One region of the Bradyrhizobium sp. WD16 genome, then DNA from elsewhere that is predicted to be linked to it. Evidence: riboswitches for the same ligand, from Rfam matches in the RefSeq annotation. Region 1 holds a riboswitch; the other holds the start of a gene.

Region 1 (3,608 bases):
GAGGCGTTGGGTGAATTCGAACGCGTTGGCGAAGATGCCGCGCAGCAGCACGGATCCATAAACCACGACCAGGATGGCGACCAGCAGGTAGACGAAATCGCCGGCGCCGCCGATGCAGATCGCCGTCCCCAGAAAGATCGGCGTCGTGAACGCAATCGCTGCCACCGGGATCGTGGCAAAAGCGAGCGCGCCGCCCGCCAGCATTCCGGCACAAAGGCAGGTGATCACGATCTGGCCGCCGTTCGAGGCGTCGGCGAAGAACGCCGCCGGCACGACCGCCCAGGCGAGGCCGAGAATGAACGCATTGCGCACCAGCCGGTGCATGGTGCCGCGGGAGACGAACTGCGGCTTGGCGATCCGTCGCGACGAAAAGGCCTTCAGTCCGACGATGAGCGTGCCGCAACCGACGACAGCAGCCCAGACCAGGGCAGGGAATCGGTCCGGCGAGGGCCACAGGGCGATGGCCAGCACCGCCGCGTTGCAGGCGTTGGCCAGCATGATGCCGGGCGAATAGCGAAGCACCAGCGAGACCTGTTCGGCCCGAATATGGCCGGCGACCGTCTCGTCCGTCGGCGGTCCGCCGAAGGCCGCCAGATCGCCGGCGAACAGCCTCGATAAATAGGAGCTCAGATACCCCGGCATCCCCGATCCCGCAGCGCCGACCTGGCGGCTTCGGGAACAAAATCGCGACAAAGCTTTGATGAACTATAAATTCCGGGAGATTGCCAGCACTGGTTGTATCGCCTCGAGGCGTCCAAGTTCTGACATCGATAACAAAGGATGAACGCGCTAAGCGTTGTCACCACAAGGGCGCGGGATCGATCGCGAATCGATGATCGTCAAGCGCGCGGCCGGCGGCACGCACATCATCCAGATCATACGATGACCTGCCCGACCGTCCTGCGACATCAAAGCATCGCACGCTCCCGATTGCGCCGATGGCGTCGAGACGGGCTGCAGGCCTGCCGAGAAGCTGCGCGCTTCGATGGCATGCGCCACCTGGTCAATCCGCCCGGTGGGGCCGCCTGATTGACATCGACCGTCCCCGCAGATCATAGTGCCGGCCGATGGTCCGTCCGTGAGGATGGTTAAAGAGGGAACACCGTGAGGAGCCAATCGGCTCCAAGGCGGCGGCTGCCCCCGCAACTGTAAGCGGAAAGCGTTTTGTCTCATGGTCACTGGGAGTTCGCTCCTGGGAAGACGGACGAACGCGACTGATCCGCGAGCCAGGAGACCTGCCATCAAAGGAAGACTGCGGTACCGGGCGGGGCGCCCCGGTGGCGGCTGTGTATCTTACACCTCACCCTGATCCCCAGGGGCAGTCGGCGTCCCACTGATCCGGCCTCAGGCGTTTGACGCCAGGCCATTTGGGAAAGTCCGCCGATGGCCGAAGGCCAGACCGTCAGCCTGCATGTCTGCGTCACCTGCCGCGCCGGGGAAGCCGAGCGCGACGGCATGGCGCCGGCCGGGCGGCGACTCCATCAGCAATTCGCCCGCGCCTTGCGCGAGCGCGGCGACGGCGACTGGATCGAGCTGAAGGAAGTGACCTGCCTCGTCTCCTGCCAGCGCGGCTGCGCGGCCGCCGTCTCCACGCCCGGCAAATGGAGCTACCTGCTCGGTCACCTCGACGACAGCAAGCTCAATGACGTGCTGACCTACCTGCGCATCTACCGCGACTCGAAATCGGGTGCGGTGCTGCCCTCCCGGCGGCCGGCCTCGCTGCAGGACGCCATGCTCGGCCGCTTTCCCCCGCTCACGCCGCCACCGGACGGAGCCTCATGACCGACAAACTCCACGCCACGAAAACGCCGGTGACGATCATCACCGGCTTCCTCGGCGCCGGCAAGACCACGCTGCTGCGCCATATCATGGAGGGCGCCGCCGGACGGCGGCTCGCCGTGATCGTCAACGAATTCGGCAGCCGGGGCGTCGACGGCGAGACCATCAGGAGCTGCGGCCTCCAGGCCTGCGCCGAGACCGACATCGTCGAACTCGCCAATGGCTGCCTGTGCTGCACCGTGGCCGACGAGTTCGTCCCGGCCATCGAAGCGCTGATGGAGCGGCCGCAGCCGCCCGAGCACATCCTGATCGAAACCTCGGGCCTGGCGCTGCCCAAGCCGCTGCTCAAGGCGTTCAGCTGGCCATCGCTGCGGTCGCGGCTGACGGTCGACGGCGTCGTCGCGGTGATCGACGGCCCCGCCGTCGCCGCCGGGCGCTTCGCCGACGATCCGGCCGCCGTCGCCACCCAGCGCGCGGAGATCGAGACCCTCGACCACGACAATCCGCTGGCCGAGGTCTACGAGGACCAGCTCTTCGCCGCCGATCTCGTCATCCTGAACAAGACCGACCTGCTCGCGCCGGAACAGGTCGAGGCGCTCGCCCGCGAGATCGCCGCCAGGCTGCCGCGCGCCGTCAAGGTGGTCGCGGCGCGCGAGAGCAAGATCGACCTCGCCACGCTGTTCGGTCTCAACGCCGCGGCCGAAGCCGATCTCGCCGCCCGGCCGTCGCATCACGACGACGCGCCGGACCACGAGCACGACGATTTCGAGAGCTTCGTGGTGGCCATGCCGGAGATTGCAAGACCGGAGAGCCTCGTCGAGCGGCTCAAGAGCGTCGTCGAGCAGCACGACATCCTGCGCATCAAGGGCTTTGTCGCCGTCGCCGGCCGGCCGCTGCGCCTCGAGCTGCAAGGCGTCGGCGCCCGCTTCCGCCATCATTTCGATCGTCCCTGGAATGCCGGCGAGCCGCGCCACGGGCACCTCGTGGTCATCGGCCGCAACGGTCTCGACCGCGCCGGCATCGCGGCCGGGGTGATCGAGGCCGGAGCGTTGGGCTGACCTCATGCATCTGCTGGTCCGGGAGCAGCATACGCTGGACGAAGCCGAGGTCGCCGAAGATCTCGGCCAGAGCCCGGCCGACATGGTGCTGCTGTCGTTCTCGGACACCGATCTCGCGGCGGCGGCCGCCGCCTGGTCGCGGCTCGGCGCCGACCGCCCGTCGCTGCGGCTCGCCAACCTGTCGCGCCTGCGCCATCCGATGTCGGTGGACCTCTATGTCGAGCAGGTGATCGCCGCGGCCAAGGTCGTCGTGGTGCGCCTGATCGGCGGACTCGATTACTGGCGCTACGGCGCCGAGGAGCTCGCCGCGGCCTGCCGCGGCGCCGGCACCATCCTGGCGCTGCTGCCCGGCGACGGCCGTCCCGATCCGCGGCTCGCGGCACTCTCGACGGCACAGCCGCGGCTGCTGACCGAACTCGACGGCTATCTGCGCGAAGGCGGCCTCGACAACACCACCTCGGCATTGCGGCTCGCCGCCGCTGCCGCCGGCCTCGCCGAAGCGAACATCGGCCCGCTGGTGCCGATGCCTGCGTTCGGGATCCACGACATCCCCGGCATGCGGACGAGCGGCGCGCCGCTGGCCGTCGTGGTGTTCTATCGCTCGCATCTTCTGGCCGCCGACGTCGCGCCGATCGAAGCCCTGGCTGAAGCCTTGCAGCAGCGCGGGCTTGCGGTCCGCGCCCTCTATGTCGGCAGTCTGAAGGCGGGCGACGCCGCAGCCTTCGTGGCCGGCACCCTCGCCGCCTGGCATCCCGCCATCGTGCTCAACGC
Region 2 (3,608 bases), 1.1 Mb from region 1:
GCACCGGTGGCATATTGGCTGAAGAAGGTCAGGCCGGGGATGGCTTCCCAAGTATAGCCGATCCGGCCCGTCAGCGGCGTCCAGGATTTTGAGAACGGAAAGCCCGCCTTCTCCGCGCCGTTGACATCGGTCGAATTTCGGTCGAGCCCGATATGCTCCAGCCGCAAGCCGCCAACGAGCGCGAATGTTCGCGTGATCTTCAGGCGGTCTTCTACTGACAGTGACTCATTGTCGATCCTTGCGGTCTGCTGCTGCGTCGTCAGAGGCCCGTAGTATCCCCTGATCGGATCGACCAGCGTGACCAGGTCGTGCGGGAAATTGGCCGCGCCCGGGCGGACGAAGTCGAGGCCGCTCGCCGCAAAGGTTGCCACCAATCGGTTTCCCAAGCCCGCGATGTCGGAGTCCCACGTCAAATCGGTGATGCTTCCCGCCAGTTTCTGGTTGTGCGCCACGAAGAACCGCTCTCGATCGACCAGGTTCAGACTGGCGTTGAATGCTTCCACCTCGTTGTTGAACCACTCACGTTCCGCGCCGTAACCATAGACTTGGCTCTTCAGTGTCAGATTCGGCGCAACAGTGAGCTCGAAACCGCCACGAAGCCACAGCTCCTTTGCATCGGTATGGTTGTCGAGTACGTTGTAATTGGTCGTGAAGGTGCGGTCATCGATCGTGACGGGCCCGAGATTCGAACCATTGTAGTTCGAGACGTAGCTTCCGGAGACGATGCCGGTCGTGGCATGGGGGCCGCTGAATGCGGCAGAGACCAGCGGTGCGCCCCAGTAGGCCTTCGACCGGTCTTCCTTGTACTCGATGGCCCCCCAGATCTTGAAATTGTCCGATAGGCGGTAGTTCAGTCGACCTGACACATCCAGTAACCCGGTGTTCGTATCGTCGACAAAGCCGCTTAGCGACGACCGGCTGATATCGAACCGGTAGTCCAGTCCCTGAATGTTGGTGCTTCCGCCTGAGCCGTAGTAACTGCGGAAGGACGATAGTGAGTCGTATGAGAAGAGCGCCTCGTTCCGGATCGGGCCGGTGTGCGGTTGTTTCGTCACGAAATTGACGGCGCCGCCACTCGCGCCTTCTCCTGACATAAGAGAAGCGGGTCCTTTCAGGAATTCGACGCTTTCCAGATTGGCCGTGTCCATGAACCGAGACGTCATGTTCTGAGGGCCGACCTTGATGCCATTGTAGAGCACATTGATCTGGCTGTTGGTAAAGCCGCGCATTGAGAAGGCTGACGGCTCGGCGGGATTATCGCCCGACGTCACGCCGACCGCGCCCTGCGCCACTTCCGTTACTGTTCGATAGCCGCGGTCGCCGATGGTCTGTTGCCCGATCACTTCGATGGTCGCGGGAACCTCGCGCGCGCTCAAGCCCAGTCGCGAAGCGCTTTCGGCAACGGTTCCGGTGTTGAGCGGCGTCTGCACCGCGTTTCGGGCGTCTTCCTTCTGCTCGGTGGCGTTGGATGTCGCTCCGATTGGTGCTGCCGGGCGCGGGCGCGATCCCGAATCGCGGCTCCGCTTTGTCCCCGTTCGATTTTGGGTCGCCGGCGGAGAGACCTCGATAGGCGGCAGCTGACTGGAAGAGGGAAGCTGCTGTCCCTGCGCGGCAGAGACGTCAAGCGCGAGCATGGAGACGAGAAAGCCGGATGCAAACAGGAAATTGCGGCGCGGGTCGCCGGTGGTGGCAGAAGACAAGGTTCGGACCTCGGTATGACGTCAGTGGCACGTCACAGCGAGCCAAGTTTCACCTTTAGGCCGACAACCTTCAGTGAAGCAATGTCTGTACTCCCCGACCGACATTTTCGCGTGTGACCACGGCTGACGGCAGGTCTCCTGGCTCGCGGGTCGTTACCTTGCGTCGCCTTCCCGGGGCCGAGTCGCCCAGTGGCTCGTGACACAAGGTTCGCCGCTTACAGTTGCGGGGGCAGCTGCGGAATCGAGCAAGCTTCCTTGCACCGCATTCCCTTTTCATCCCCAATAATGAGGAACCGTCCCGAATATCTAAAGCTATGTCGCGCTGGGAGTCAAATGCAGCCGCCGCCAGCAGCGCGGCTGAGATGGCGCCATCATTTGTTTGTTCAGCCAACCAGGTTTGGGGTCGTCAGCGGACGGTCGTGCCGTCTTGCGTCGGGGCAATCGGTCGGAGAAATTCGGACAATCGGCGTGGTCAGAGGAAGCCTTCTACTTTTCTCGAATTGCGCCATGAGCCCCGACGCGCCAATGGGCTAACAGCATACAGAGGCAAGGATTCAAATCAGCCTCGTCGCCTTCAAGCCGGCATGGCCGTGCCGGCCGATGTTGGGCGGTAGCGCACAGTGGTGCCGGGCGGCGGCACCAGCATGCCTCCGCTTCAGAGACTGCCAGCGTACGAATCTCGGCATTCGCTTCGAAGCATCACTGTCGAATCGACTGGTACCGACGGCCTCGACTGCTCACGCCTCCGGCGATGAACATCCGACAGACAGCGCGTCTGTCGCAAAAGTTGGAATACTCATTTCGTGCGACCGCCGAAAAACAGAATAGTCCGTGACATCCATACATTTTATGGTGGAAGCATCGAGACCTGCTCAACAGGAGCCGCCGTGACCAGCCCGTTTTTCGTCTCCCGTCGTTCCCTGCTCAGCGTGCTTGCGGGAGGCCTCGTCGCCGGCAGCGCAGGAGCGCAAACCAGGCGAGGCTCGGATAGCGATCTCGGCGGGGTCACGCTGCGCGTGGCCCATTACAAGGGCGGTTGGCGCGCCCTGCTTCGGGCCGCCGGGGAAGACAAGACGCCATACAAGATCGACTGGAAGGAGCTCAACAACGGCGTCCTGCACATCGAGGCGCTCAACAGCGATGCCCTCGATCTCGGTTCGGGCAGCGAAATTCCTGCAATGTTCGCCGCCCGCCAAAATGCCAATGTGCGCTTCATCGCTGTGTCGCACGAGGACCTCAACACCCAGGTCACCGTCGCTGCCAAGGATTCGCCGATACGTTCGATCGCGGATCTCAAGGGCAGGAAGGTCGGTTACGTGCGCGCAACGACCGCCCACTATTTCCTGTCCAAGCAGCTCGAGGAGGTCGGCCTTTCCTTCAACGACATCGACGCCATCAACCTGACGCCGTCCGACGGCTATTCGGCCTTCACCTCCGGTAAGCTCGATGCCTGGGCGATCTACGGTTACAATGGTCAGCTCGCCATATCCAGGCAGGGAGCGCGCCTCCTGAAGACCGGCGTTGGCTATCTTTCCGGAAATTTCCCGGTCTATGCCAACCCGAAGGCCATCGACGACGCCTTGCGTCATGCGGCCATGGCCGACCTTTTGCTCCGGATCCAGCGCGCCTATGCCTTTGCCAACAAGAATTTCCCGGTCTACGCCGCGGCACAAGTGGCCGAAACGCATTTGCCGCTCGACGATATCCTCGATCAGTTCGCCCATCGCAGCACCGACTTTTCGCTCGTCGGCGTGACACCGGATATACCCGATACCCATCAAAAGGTCGCCGACACCTTCCTCAAGCTCGGCGTTCTCGACACCCGGGTCGAAGTCGCAAGGTTCTGGGACACCAGCTTCAGCGAGATCCTCGCCAACGGCGCGGCCAAGCTGGCAACGCAGTGACGCG

Evidence for each region. Region 1 has a riboswitch for cobalamin ahead of DB459_RS12200 (DUF1636 domain-containing protein). Riboswitches for the same ligand answer to the same signal wherever they lie in the genome.
Region 2: linked by a shared signal. The riboswitch ahead of DB459_RS07160 (TonB-dependent siderophore receptor) and the one ahead of DB459_RS12200 (DUF1636 domain-containing protein) in region 1 are both predicted to bind cobalamin.

The regions. Positions count from the first base shown of each region.
Region 1 is NZ_CP028908.1:2,635,716-2,639,323, reverse strand. Features, by position in the region: gene DB459_RS12205 (bifunctional diguanylate cyclase/phosphodiesterase) at 1-642, opposite strand, end outside; cobalamin riboswitch at 1,052-1,258, shown strand; gene DB459_RS12200 (DUF1636 domain-containing protein) at 1,384-1,782, shown strand; gene cobW (cobalamin biosynthesis protein CobW) at 1,779-2,837, shown strand; gene cobN (cobaltochelatase subunit CobN) at 2,842-3,608, shown strand, end outside.
Region 2 is NZ_CP028908.1:1,539,634-1,543,241, reverse strand. Features, by position in the region: gene DB459_RS07160 (TonB-dependent siderophore receptor) at 1-1,634, opposite strand, end outside; cobalamin riboswitch at 1,811-2,013, opposite strand; gene DB459_RS07155 (ABC transporter substrate-binding protein) at 2,588-3,604, shown strand.